3 regions of the Dehalobacter sp. MCB1 genome follow, and region 2 is predicted to be linked to each of the others. Evidence: a T-box and tRNA genes for the amino acid it is inferred to sense, from the RefSeq annotation. Region 2 holds a T-box; the other regions hold tRNA genes.
What was found. A T-box is a leader RNA that pairs with one kind of tRNA and senses whether it is charged. The one in region 2 lies ahead of leuS (leucine--tRNA ligase), so its partner is inferred to be a tRNA-Leu.
Positions count from the first base shown of each region.

Region 1: it encodes a tRNA-Leu, which carries the amino acid that the T-box ahead of leuS (leucine--tRNA ligase) is inferred to sense. The anticodon was not compared.
Region 3: it encodes a tRNA-Leu, which carries the amino acid that the T-box ahead of leuS (leucine--tRNA ligase) is inferred to sense. The anticodon was not compared.

Region 1 is NZ_LXPC01000015.1:39,384-43,673, reverse strand. It holds gene A7K50_RS11575 (DNA polymerase III subunit alpha) at 1-1,725, shown strand, start outside; gene coaD (pantetheine-phosphate adenylyltransferase) at 1,824-2,309, shown strand; gene A7K50_RS11565 (DUF2007 domain-containing protein) at 2,331-2,528, shown strand; tRNA gene A7K50_RS11560 (tRNA-Leu) at 2,639-2,725, shown strand; gene A7K50_RS11555 (hypothetical protein) at 3,007-3,309, shown strand; gene A7K50_RS11550 (hypothetical protein) at 3,673-4,290, shown strand, end outside.
Region 2 is NZ_LXPC01000013.1:30,829-35,118, forward strand. It holds gene A7K50_RS10110 (RNA-binding protein) at 1-75, shown strand, start outside; gene yqeK (bis(5'-nucleosyl)-tetraphosphatase (symmetrical) YqeK) at 379-963, shown strand; gene rsfS (ribosome silencing factor) at 967-1,314, shown strand; T-box leader at 1,383-1,578, shown strand; gene leuS (leucine--tRNA ligase) at 1,654-4,146, shown strand.
Region 3 is NZ_LXPC01000012.1:424,287-428,576, forward strand. It holds gene A7K50_RS09845 (HNH endonuclease) at 1-24, opposite strand, end outside; gene A7K50_RS09850 (hypothetical protein) at 102-323, opposite strand; gene A7K50_RS09855 (hypothetical protein) at 392-1,270, opposite strand; gene A7K50_RS09860 (hypothetical protein) at 1,476-1,664, opposite strand; gene A7K50_RS09865 (3D domain-containing protein) at 1,667-2,140, opposite strand; tRNA gene A7K50_RS14065 (tRNA-Leu) at 2,425-2,493, shown strand; tRNA gene A7K50_RS09870 (tRNA-Leu) at 2,504-2,588, shown strand; gene A7K50_RS09875 (glycosyltransferase) at 2,891-4,048, shown strand.

The DNA of each region.
Region 1 (4,290 bases), on a different contig from region 2:
AATATTGAACAGACCTGCGGTATCCAGCTTAATCTGAATCATTTACCGCTGGATGACCAGGCGACCTATCAACTGCTTTCCGAAGGTAACAGCACAGGCGTATTTCAGCTGGAAAGCGGCGGCATGCGGGCTATCTTAAAAGATTTGAAGCCCAGTTGTTTTGAAGATATTATTGCTGTGCTCGCTCTGTATCGTCCTGGTCCGATGGAACAGATCCCGGAGTTTGTGCGCCGGAAGCATGGCGGGCAGATCAAAGTTCTGCATCCGAAAATGGAAGAGATTTTAAGACCCACATACGGGATTATCGTCTACCAGGAACAGGTCATGCAGATTGCTCAGAATCTTGGCGGATACTCTCTGGGACGAGCAGATCTTCTGCGCAGAGCCATGGGAAAAAAAGACAAGAAGATCATGGCTGAAGAAAGGCAGAACTTTATCTATGGACTACAGGACAGCAGCGGTGAATGGATTGTGCCGGGAGCACTTCGTTTGGGCATAGGGGAAAAGGAAGCTGAAGATATTTTTGACCTTATGGCCAAATTTGCCGAGTATGGATTCAATAAGGGCCACGCTACGGCTTATGCGATGATCTCTTACCAGACAGCCTATCTAAAAGCGAATTATCCGCTGGAATACACCGCGGCGCTGCTGAGTTCCGTGATCGGTGCATCAGATAAAGTGACTTTTTATATTCAGGAGGCCAGGAGCAGCGGCATTGAGATTCTGCCGCCCGATGTCCAGTACAGTTACCGGGATTTTACCATTGAACACGGAGCGATACGTTTTGGACTCGAGGCGGTCCGTAATGTCGGGACACAGGTGGTTGATAGGATCATTGTAGAAAGAACGAACGGCCCGTTTGCGTCGTTTTATGATTTTATTGTACGCATGGATGCTAAAGTTCTGAACAGACGAACGCTGGAAAGTCTGATTAAGGCCGGCGCGTTTCAGTCACTGTGCAGCCGCGCTCAGGCTATGAAAGTCCTGGATCAGGCGCTGGAGCTGGCTCAGAACCGGCAAAAGGACAGCGAATCCGGCCAGATGTCTTTGTTTGATCTTGATCAGGACCTTGATGAAGGGCTGATCATGCCTGAAATACCGGAATTCAGCGAGAATGAGATCCTGAAGATGGAGAGGGAGTATATCGGTATTTATCTCACAGCCCATCCGCTTTATTCCGTGAATGACCTGCTCAGGAAAATCACAAGTTCAGAAATCGCGGCCTGTCTCGAAAGTGCGGAAGAAAAAAAGGTTATTCTAGGTGGGATAATAAATTCTTATCGGCAAACAATAACGAAAAAAGGGGAAATGATGGCTACCTTCTTACTGGAGGATCTGACCGGAACGATCGAGGTTCTGGTATTTCCCAGATTGTTTCCGGAAGTTGTCAGGATGGACAATGACCATATTGTAGTTGTTCACGGTCGTTATTATGTGAATGAAGATGAAAAGAAAATATTTGCTGAAAAAGTTCTGCCGATTGAGGAATGCAGCGTCAAACCGGATAAATTGTTTCTAAAGATTCCAAGCAATCAGGATACGGAGCTGACCGATAAGATTCTGGCGGTTCTAGGGGCATTCCGCGGAACACATCCTGTCTATTTCTTTTGCCAGGATAATAAGAAGACCTTTGAGATAAGTCCAAATTATTTTGTCCGGCCATCTGAAGAGCTTGACAGGGCGCTTATTGCGCTTTTGGGAAATGATCAGGTAAGATGGCAATAAAAATTTGTTGGAAGAGGCAGGATATTGCTGCTTTGAGGCGAATCCCATAAATAGATTTTATGACGCTGAGATATTTTCTAGACTGAAGGAGATTTTTTGTGCGAACTGCAATATACCCGGGAACATTCGATCCAGTAACCAATGGACACCTTGATATCCTACATAGAGCCATTTATCTTTTTGACCGTGTCATTGTGGCGGTAGCTTCCGAAAGTAACAAACAGACGCTTTTTTCCTTGGAAGAAAGACAGAAACTGTTGAGATGTGAAACCAGCGATATGGAAAATGTTGAAGTCAAGTCTTTTGGCGGTCTGACTGTGGATTTTGCGCGTGAATGCGAAGCTGTTGCTCTGATCAGAGGCTTGCGGGCCATGACTGATTTCGAATACGAATTTCAGCTGGCTTTGATGAATAAAAAGCTGGCTCCCGACATCGAGACCGTCTTTTTAATGACAAAAAGTGAGTATTCGTTCATCAGTTCCAGCTCGATCAAATCGGCGGCAAGTCTGCAAGGAAATGTTTCAGGATTAGTTCCGCCAAATGTGGAGAAAGCAATGATTCAAAAGTATAATAAGATGGTCTAAATGCTTATTGGAGGATAGAATATGTGGACAGTCATTTATATAGCACCAAATAAAGCAGTCGCTGAAAAATATCAAAAAGCATTTGCAGACGAAGGTATCTTAGCCCAGCTAAAAGCAGTAGGTTCACAGGAATCCACCGACGTAAGCGTCGAAATACTCGTGCCGGAGTCGGAGGCTGAGGAAGCGAACGAGATTCTGACCGGTATTATGCGTTCATAATCCAAGTTGTCTTTATTGTAATAAAAAATAATATGAAAATAGCCGTAAAAAAAATGGCGATGTACTTGCGTTTTTGACGCTGATACTATAAAATAGCAAAAGTAAGGCGTGCCGAAGTGGCGGAATTGGCAGACGCGTCGGTCTCAAAAACCGATATCTGTGAGGATGTGCCGGTTCGACCCCGGCCTTCGGCACCAAGTAATATCAAGGCTTAAGGGCCTTTTTATTTTTTTGCCTTTTTACTGAGAAAAAATAATGGCTTATTCAGCGGTTGTTTGGTTTTTATAGCGAATATACTAAAGTAATTTATTCTCAGACGTGTACGATATAGTCATTAAGGAGATTGCAAAATGAGTCAAGAAATGCTTTAAACATGTATATGCCTGTATAAAATTTAGGATATCAGCTAAATTTTGAGTTTTTAGCAGGAAAAGAAATCTTCATAGCGAAGTAATAAAACCGGAAAGGGGGGATTGAAATGGAAAACCAATTTGCTGAACTGTATCATGACTTTGAGATGTATCAACACTGCCAGCTTATATTTTCAGAACAGGCTTCGGATGGCATAAAGATCCAGCAGATTTCTTATGATACGTTTAAACCAATTAAAGATGACAACGGGATATTATACTTCCCAATGAATGAGCTCGGTTTCGGGTATTTTATAACAAATAATTTTAATATTGTGAAAATGCCTTCGAAACAGAAAAAAGCAATGTATAGGATTGAAAAAGATGGAGAAGAATACTTTTCCATTTATTTATTTGGTCCAAAGAATTAATTGCGTGCCTTTTTGTAACCCTCACAATTACTTTAAGTTTTTTGGGTTCTATTGTTTTAAAGAATTTAGAAAACTGCAAGTAAATTGGCAGGTTTTACATTGGTTTCAGTGTAAAACGACAACATATTAAAAGGTGAAAAATTCGCAATTGACAATTGACGAATACGGGTGGTTATGATTCGGATTTGAATCTAAACACCCGTATTTGCTGTTTATCGGACCATGATGTATTGTGGAACGATGGATGTAATCGAATCGTTCTTATGGTATTCTTAACATAGATGTCGGTATAAAGTTAGAGATCTGGTGCAATACGCTTCAGGTTATACTGTCTGGCAGTAAGAGCTGAGAGGGAGTGTTTTTTTGTTCGGACTAAAATTTTTATCAAAAAAAGTTTTAGGAGTCAGCATTGCCTGTCTTATTGTGTTTGTGATGATTATCTCGGCGGTTATGGCTTTATGGTCAGAAGATGAGCCTGCCTACCAGACTGTCTCAGTGACAGAAATGGCAGATAAGGTGAAGAATATCAAAAAACAGGGCGGGACAATTGAATTTAGTCAAGATGAGATCAACAGCGCAATGGCTTTTTATTGCGAAAAGAAACTGCAGTCAGTTCCGTATTTTACACAGCTTGCCTCCAAGCTTGGGAAAAACAAGATTGAGATATTTATTGGGGGAAAAATTGGGCAAAAAATCAAATTTCAGTTGTATTCCGAAGGGTATCTGTTTTACAGTGACGGGAGCATAGTCTATATACCGGAAAAGTTTAAAATAGGCAAAATATCACTGCCTAAAGGCTTGGTCCTCAATAAAATCAGCAAGATCAGGGCGATAGCCGATAAAGGAATTACCCTTGAAGGCCACACCCTTATTTTGACAGATGAAATTTTTCCTTTTGAGATCATAGCATTTTCGGTAAAACCTGACAAAATGACATTCGAAGTGAAGAAAGATGAAAAGGCTTCGAACAGCAAAAGTACT
Region 2 (4,290 bases):
GAAGAACTTAACGGTAGTGAGTTCAGTGGCCGTTCATTGACAGTAAACGAAGCGAGACCTCGCCAAACTGTCTAATGTTATTTGGTTAGGGGTTTCTGTTAAGATAAATTCTGATTTTTATAAGTCATAGGGCTCTATATAAATAGCATGAAGAATCCTGGTTTATCTTACATTCCCGGACCCTGGACCCGAGAGAATACGGTACAGCAAACTGTACCGTATTCTTGTATGACGCCCATGGATAGGCCTAATGCAGCGACGTACATGGAGGTGTGAGGGTGTTTAAATAGCCTCACGGTACAGCGTTACCAAGGATGGCATAGAGCTGCTGGTATCATGGATGGCAAGGAGTGGGTAAGATAGGAGAGGTTGAACGTTGTGAACGACCAGCTGGAATACTTCAGGACTTTAGCGTCACGAAAACTTTCACTGAAAAGATTTCAGCATACGCTCGGGGTAAAGGATCTGGCCGTGGAACTTGCCCCGAAGTTCGGTGTGAAAGAGGGTGATGCAAGCTTAGCTGCACTTACCCATGACCTGGCTAGGGAGTATACTTATCTAGAGCAATTAAAAAAAGCTCGGGAATGGAACCTTATTCTTTATCAGGAAGATCTGAAAATTCCTCAGGTCATTCACGGAAGAATCGCAGCATATATGCTGCAGAACCTTTACGGGATAAATAACGAGGATGTCCTGAATGCGGTTGCGAATCATACCTTGGGGAGACCGGGCATGTCCCCTCTGGAAATGTTGATTTACAGTGCCGATCTCGCAGAACCCGGGAGGGATTTCCCCGGTGTAGACAAGCTTCGTCAGAAGTTGTATCATGACCTTAAGACAGGTACACTGGCTTGTATCGAGCATACCTTGTACTATTTGAAGAAGAACAATAAGCCGATTCATCCACTGACGATTCTGGCGTATGAAGATTTGAAAAATGGAAAAGCATCTAAAGGAGGTTAGAATTTGGAAAAAAGCCATGACCAACTGCAGAAAGTAGTTGACTTTATTGACGATAAAAAAGGCAGAAATATTCTGACCCTTGACTTAAAGGGAATATCTGTCATTGCAGATTATTTTATGATTGCCACGGGAAACAGCACGACTCAGACCAAAGCAATTACTGAGTACCTTGCAGAAAAATTACCCGAGATTGGGCTTTCGGTCTTAAGGATAGAAGGACTTCCTGAAGCTCAGTGGGTGCTGATCGACTGTGGTGATATAGTTATACATATTATGACACCGGATACCAGAGAGTTTTATAGTCTGGAAAGACTATGGGGCGATGCCCGGGAAGTTGTATTATCTAATTGATTTTTGATTCTATATAGAATTAAGGTCTAAACGATTTGAATGATTGACTTGAATACCCAATCTAATATGTTTATGCTTTGAAGGAAAGCAGTACCTAAAAGGGATGGATCAGAGAGACGGCGGTTGGTGCGAGCCGTTTTCAACCAGGCGGGGAACTCGTTCCTGAGCAGTGTCCGGGCAGCAACGGATGCCGGTTAGAACCGTTATAATCTTTAAGCGCACAGAATTAGGGTGGTACCGCGGGAGCAAACTCTCGTCCCTTGGGGATGGGGGTTTTTATCTATTTTTGCAGAACAATTAAAGACTGTTCTGTTGGAAAGAACTTTGGAGGTCGGATCTATGCAGGAAAGATATTTGTTCAACGAGATTGAGTCAAAATGGCAGAAAACCTGGCTGGAGAACAAGGTAGGAAAAACTGAGGAGAATAGCGGTAAAGAAAAGTTCTATGCACTTGCCATGTTTCCATACCCATCTGGAAACTTACATATGGGACATGTTCGCAATTATTCGATTGTTGATGTGATCGCCCGCTTCAAAAGAATGCAGGGCTATGATGTACTTCATCCGATTGGTTGGGACGCCTTCGGCCTTCCTGCCGAAAATGCCGCGATCAAAAATCAAACGCCGCCGGCAGAGTGGACCTGGAAAAATATCGCGAACATGAAGCGTCAGCTTCAGGAAATGGGTATTTCCTATGATTGGGACAGAGAAGTTGCAACCTGCCACCCGGAATATTACCGATGGACGCAATGGATTTTTAATCAGTTTTATGAGCACGGCCTGGTCTATAAGAAAAAGGCAGCTGTAAATTGGTGCCCATCCTGCGCGACGGTGCTAGCCAACGAACAGGTTGTGGATGGCACCTGCGAGCGCTGTGACACACCTGTTACCAAAAAAGATCTGGAACAATGGTTTTTCAAGATCACGGATTATTCGGAGCAGCTTTTAAACGATCTGGATAAACTTACAGGCTGGCCGGAAAAAGTAAAAACCATGCAGCGTAACTGGATCGGCCGTTCCGAAGGGGCTGAAGTCAAATTTAAAATTGAAGGAACCATTGATATGATCACCGTATTCACGACCAGAGTCGATACGATTTTTGGTGTGAGCTACGTGGTTCTTGCCCCGGAACATCCGTTGGTTACACAGCTCGTTAAAGGAACGCAGTATGAACGAGGTGTACTCGCTTTTATTGAGAAGATGAAAGGCCTGAACGAAATTGCACGAACCTCATCGGAAGCTGAAAAAGAAGGTATGTTTATCGGACATTACTGCATCAATCCGTTAAGCGGAGAACGGGTGCCGATCTGGATTGCCAATTACGTTCTTCTCGAATATGGAACAGGTGCGGTTATGGGTGTTCCAGGTCATGATGAAAGAGATTTTGCCTTTGCTGGGAACTACGGTTTGCCGATCACAAGAGTCATTCTTGATCCTAAAGTTTCCGCTGCAGATAAAGATCTGCCGATGAAGGAAGCTTATATTGAAAACGGAACCATGGTCAACTCTGTGGATTTCGATGGACTGGATAACCGGACAGCCTGGGGCAGGATGGCTGCTAAACTGGAAAAGCTGCAGCTTGGTGAGCGTAAAATCAATTACCGTCTCAGAGACTGGCTGATTTCCCGTCAGCGCTACTGGGGTGCACCTATTCCGATGATTTACTGTGATACGTGCGGCGTTGTCCCGGTGCCGGATGACCAACTACCGGTTCTGCTGCCTGACGATGTCGTGTTTAAAGCTGGTGAAAACCCGCTGACCACTTCCCAGAGCTTTGTGCAGACAACTTGTACGAAGTGCGGAGGGCCTGCCAGAAGAGAAACCGATACGATGGACACCTTCATGTGCTCTTCGTGGTACTATCTGAGGTATTGTGACCCGCGGAATCCGCATAAGGCTTTTGACGAAAAAGCCGCAGCCAAATGGATGAACGTCGATCAGTATGTCGGTGGCGTTGAGCATGCGATCCTTCATCTGCTCTATTCACGCTTCTTTACCAAAGCCCTGAGGGATTTTGGCTACCTCCAGGTGGATGAGCCGTTTGCAAATCTGCTTACCCAGGGAATGGTCTGCATGGACGGTTCCAAGATGTCCAAATCCAAAGGAAATGTCGTCAGCCCTGAAGAGATTATCAGCAAATACGGTGCAGATACGGCCAGAATGTTCATTCTTTTTGCTGCGCCGCCCGAACGGGATCTGGAGTGGAGCGAACAGGGTGTTGAAGGTTGCTACCGTTTTTTAAACCGTGTCTGGCGGCTTATTGACCAGTATCAGGCTGCTCTAGCTTCTGCAGGCAATGGTAATTCTGAATGTGAATCTTCTACGGAGCTCGATGCTAAAGCCAAACAAATGCGTTTTACCACGCACAGTACCATCAGGAAGGTCACCAATGATGTCGGTAGCAGATTTAATTTTAATACCGCAATTAGTTCCATTATGGAGTTGGTTAACACACTTTATCTGTATAAAGAAGAAAAGGATGTCAACCTGGCTGTCGCCAGAGAAGGTATTGATACATTGTTAAAACTCTTGGCACCGTTCGCGCCGCATATCACCGAAGAGCTCTGGGCAGAACTTGGATACACAGAAAGCATTCATAAACAGGCCTGGCCCATTGAAGACGAGACCGCGCTAATCGAAGAGGAAATCACGATCATTCTCCAGGTAAACGGGAAAGTCCGCGACAAGGTTCAGGTCCCGGCTGAAATTCCTAAAGAGGAACTGGAAAAAATGATTCTGTCCTCAGAAAAAGTCAAACAGCACCTTGAAGGAAAAACCGTTATCAAAGTGATCACGGTTCCAGGTAAACTGGTAAACATAGTTGTGAGGTAAGACGGTGATTCACAACCCAATATTTTGATATACCGGCCTGCAGATATAAATTAAATTTTTTCAGCAGGTCTTTTTTTATGTCAAATCAGATAATACTTCAAGAACTAGGATTAAAATCAGCCACGATTCGAATAGAGAATCGTG
Region 3 (4,290 bases), on a different contig from region 2:
TCTGACTTTTCGATGATAAGTCATACAGTTTCCCTCCTATTTGATTCAATATAAATTAATTGTATTTCATAGAAGGGAGACTGTATAATATGGTTTCCTTCTTATTTGTTGCCTTTAATCTGTTTAACAAGAAGAATAAGACTAGTACCATCATCGACGACGGTTGAATCGATATTAGTTATCTTTTCACCATCAACTTTCACATCATAGCCAGATGGGTTGAGGTCTGCCATTGCGAGAACTTCGCTAACGGGAGTCCCTGTCGTTACCGCGTATTCTGTAATTCTTCCTGGCATGATACCTACTCTGATTGTTTTTTCCATGGTTAAAAACCCTCCTTGAAATATTATCTAACCCTCTGATTTTTGTTATCTTTATATTTGTGGGTTGATTACTTTAACGCAAGTAACATTAAGGGATTGATGGCTGCATTGGATGCGCCGCCGCTGAATGCTTGAAGCATCAGTAAATCTTTAATGTCTGATTTGCCACCAAGTCCATCGCCGAGGATGCTCATCATAAGCAAGGGATTGGATGCAAAATCTTTTCCACCAGCACCAGACATTAACATCAATGGGAGTAAATCATCCTTGTTTCCGTCCATCGCCATGAGCATCATTGGATTGAATGCTCCATCAGTTGCAGCGTTGTTGAACAGGGAAGTGACTTTGTAGTAGAAGTTGAAACCGAAAGCATTGGTTTCTTTGCAGATCGTGGATTTGGTTCCTTTATTGATGTTTACAGCGGATAGGCTGCCGTTGTCTTTGACGGTCAGTATTTGGAAATAATCACCTTTAACTTTGATTACGTCACCTTCGGCAACATCTGCAACAGGCAGGATAAACATGAATTTGCTTGCTTCAGCAAATACGAGAGACATGTGATTTTCAATCACATCTTTTTCCGCATCATAACGGACAAATTCATCTGCGTTACGGCGGATTACAACCTTGCCGTCAAACGTGATGGCGACTTCGCCATTTGTGATTATACCGAATTCACCCATAAGTTTTTTGATATTCATTTTTTCTGTTCCTCCTTGATTTGGTGTAATGATAGTTTTTGCAACTGGCGAATATGCCGGTTGTTTTGCCGGTGTTGATTTAACCGACTTTGGCTTTTTTGTGTACTCAAGAAGATCGTCAAGTTCAACTTCGATGTATCCATTTACATCAGAGTAAACTTGTACAATATCGTCATAATTGTCGATATCAACAACGATTACGTCCTCACCTAATTCTTGACTGTACACTTTGTCACCGATTTTCATTTGTTCTCCTCCTTTTTAATTTGTTTTATATGTATCTGTTATTAAAAACAGATAATAACGAAGAAAGAAAAGTACCCTACATGTTAATCACCGAGATAATTCCAACCTTTGAAGTTGAGTATTAGTACTTCACATCGTATTAAAGAACCATGTTTTAAATACTGTCTACTATCAATATAAAAACATTTATTTGTATTGAAATAATTTACACCTCGATTTCTTCAATAATGAAAGAGTCCATCATTTCTTCATATGACATGTTGAAAAGAGATAAATAATCTCTTAATTCATCAATGGTATCAAAAGTTCTAATCATTAGTTTTGAGTCGAGCAAATATTCATTACCATTAAGTGAAATCCCATTGATTGGACGAGAAACACAATATTTAACCATATTTATACCTCCATTTTCATTTCAAGATAACGCACACCCCACTTAATTGCTTCATCATAAGAATTCATTACCACATCAATTTGGATACCATCATAAGATCGCATTGCTCCACCGGTATCTTCCGCAACTGCGTTACCGTAGCCTGGGATATAAAGTTGTGTGCCATATGGAATTTTAGATGGGTCAACTGCTGCAACACCAATTCTTGGTGTGGTGCCGGTTGCCGTTGTACTTGCTGTACCGTCATTACATATACCTGATTTGTTATCGAATGGTGCATATGCAGTTACTTTTGCCCTTACGGTTATGTAATCAGGCTGTTCTTGTTTTTGTTGATAAGTATAAACTTCAGAATAAGAAACGTTCCCTTCACATATTTCTTTGTATTCTTTTTTTAGATTGTGAATGAGGAGACTATCAACTATGATGAGAAGTAACGTTAAACAAACCATAAATGTTATGATACGTTTATTCATCAACCTACTCCTTATTTAAAAATGGGTACAAAAAAAATAACGTTCCCTACGTCTAAAGATAGACATAGAATGCGTTATTTTGGTTTGGTTTCGGTTGATGTGTTAAGTTGTTTGTGTTGTTGTTTTAAGTTACTTCCACAATTTACATCACATCAACAGGAAAGTCAAGAGTTTTTTTTTACTTGTGTTATTGTTAATCCGACAGTATAATAAATATAATACGAATATCTTAAAGAGGTTTTGAATAATCTAAAACACGTCAAACGCTTGGTACATGCGGCTTTTGGGGAATGTGTAATAAAATATGGACTCTGACTCCGACACCGGTGGTTCAAATCCATCTACCCCAGCCAACTTTTATATGCGGGAGTGGCGGAACTGGCAGACGCACTGGATTTAGGTTCCAGCGGGTAACTCCGTGCAGGTTCAAGTCCTGTCTCCCGCACCAAAATTAAGGACTTCAGGCAGTTGACCTATAAATGGTTGACTGTCTTTTTTCTACACATTACGATCACAAATCGCCAAAATGGAGGTGCCGTAACAAAGAAGTCACAGAAGAGATAACACCAAATGTAAAAAATCGAGAAAAAGTATTTAAATGTCAACCGGCAATTATTATAATATGGATGTAACAGGAATAATCCCAGATTCTTGGACCAGAATATCTTTTCATATATAATTATCTGATCCGGTTTATAATATGAATAGTAATAACACCAGATGAAAAGAGTCTTGGAGGGGGAAAAAGAAGTGTCGGGAATTTTGATTTTTTCATCAAACTATGGTGAAGGACATTTCCAGGCGGGTGAAGCACTTGCCGAAGCTTTTGGCCATCAGCCTTCTCCAATACAGGTAAAGCACTTAGATTTTGGTTCTTTTTTTTACTTTAACACGGATTATTTTATGAGGAAAGCCTACGCAACAATGATCAAGAAGACGCCGAAACTCTGGAGAATACTCTTTGAAAAGACGGCAGGACTGACTGCCGAAGACTGCCGGAAGTTTGTGCGGGGATTGGAAACGAAGAAGCTGTTAGATTGTATCTGGAAGTTCAATCCTGATGTGATTGTAAGTACCCATTTTATACCGGCTGCCATACTGGGTGAACTGAAACTCAAAGGGCTCCTTTCTGTTCCGCTGGTTACGGTGGTGACGGACTACCTTGTTCACGGTGTATGGATCCACTCCGGAACGGATAAGTATATTGTAGGTTGCAAGGATGCATGTACCAGGCTCGCGGAGGCAGGAATAGCACCCCAGAACGTGATTCAGTCCGGGATCCCTCTCCGGTTAAGATTTGAAGAAGCCATCCAACAATGCGCCGCTAAACAAAAACTGAAGCTTGACCTGAACCGGAAGACAGTACTCATCATGGGTCTTAACGGTAAACCCGTGAGCAATGTCGCAGAACTGAAGGAGATTGTCCGGAACCTGGCTCAGGATATTTCGGCACAATTATTGGTGGTTTGCGGCTACAATAAAGAGCTGTACCATGCGCTTAACAGTGAAATTCGGGAAAAGAATCTCTGCATCAGACTCTACGGTCATGTCGACAATGTTCAGGAATTGATGGCAGCTTCTGATCTTATGATCACTAAAGGAGGAGCATTGACAATTTCCGAAGCACTGACCATGGGACTTCCCTTGCTGATGTACAGACCAATCCCGGGGCATGAAAAAGGAAATGCTTATTTCGTTGAACAAGCGGGAGCGGGGAAGGCTTTCGGTACCCCGGATGAACTGATCCGCTACACAGTAGAACTGTTTAAGCATCCGGCCAGACTGGAAACAATGAGTTTAGCGGCACGGATGATACTGCCGGTCAATCCTTCACAAAATGCAGCTGCCTATATTTTGACACTCAGGAAAAACACCAAAACCAATCCGTTCAAAACAGAAGCGATGTAGTACCCGGCAGAAAATCTGCCCGTCATTATATTCCAAAACAAGGATTAACAAGGCACTAGATTTAAACAGAATATCAAGCGTTTTCCTTGATTCTTTGGAAAACTTCTGATAATATTAACTGGTCAATATCAGGTTTACTGGAAAGGGGAAACGGATGTTTCCTCTTTCTAAACTTATTGCTTTTTTTCCAGGGATTTACTCTTTAGCAAGGTTTGCATTTATTTGAAAAAGGGCAGAATATC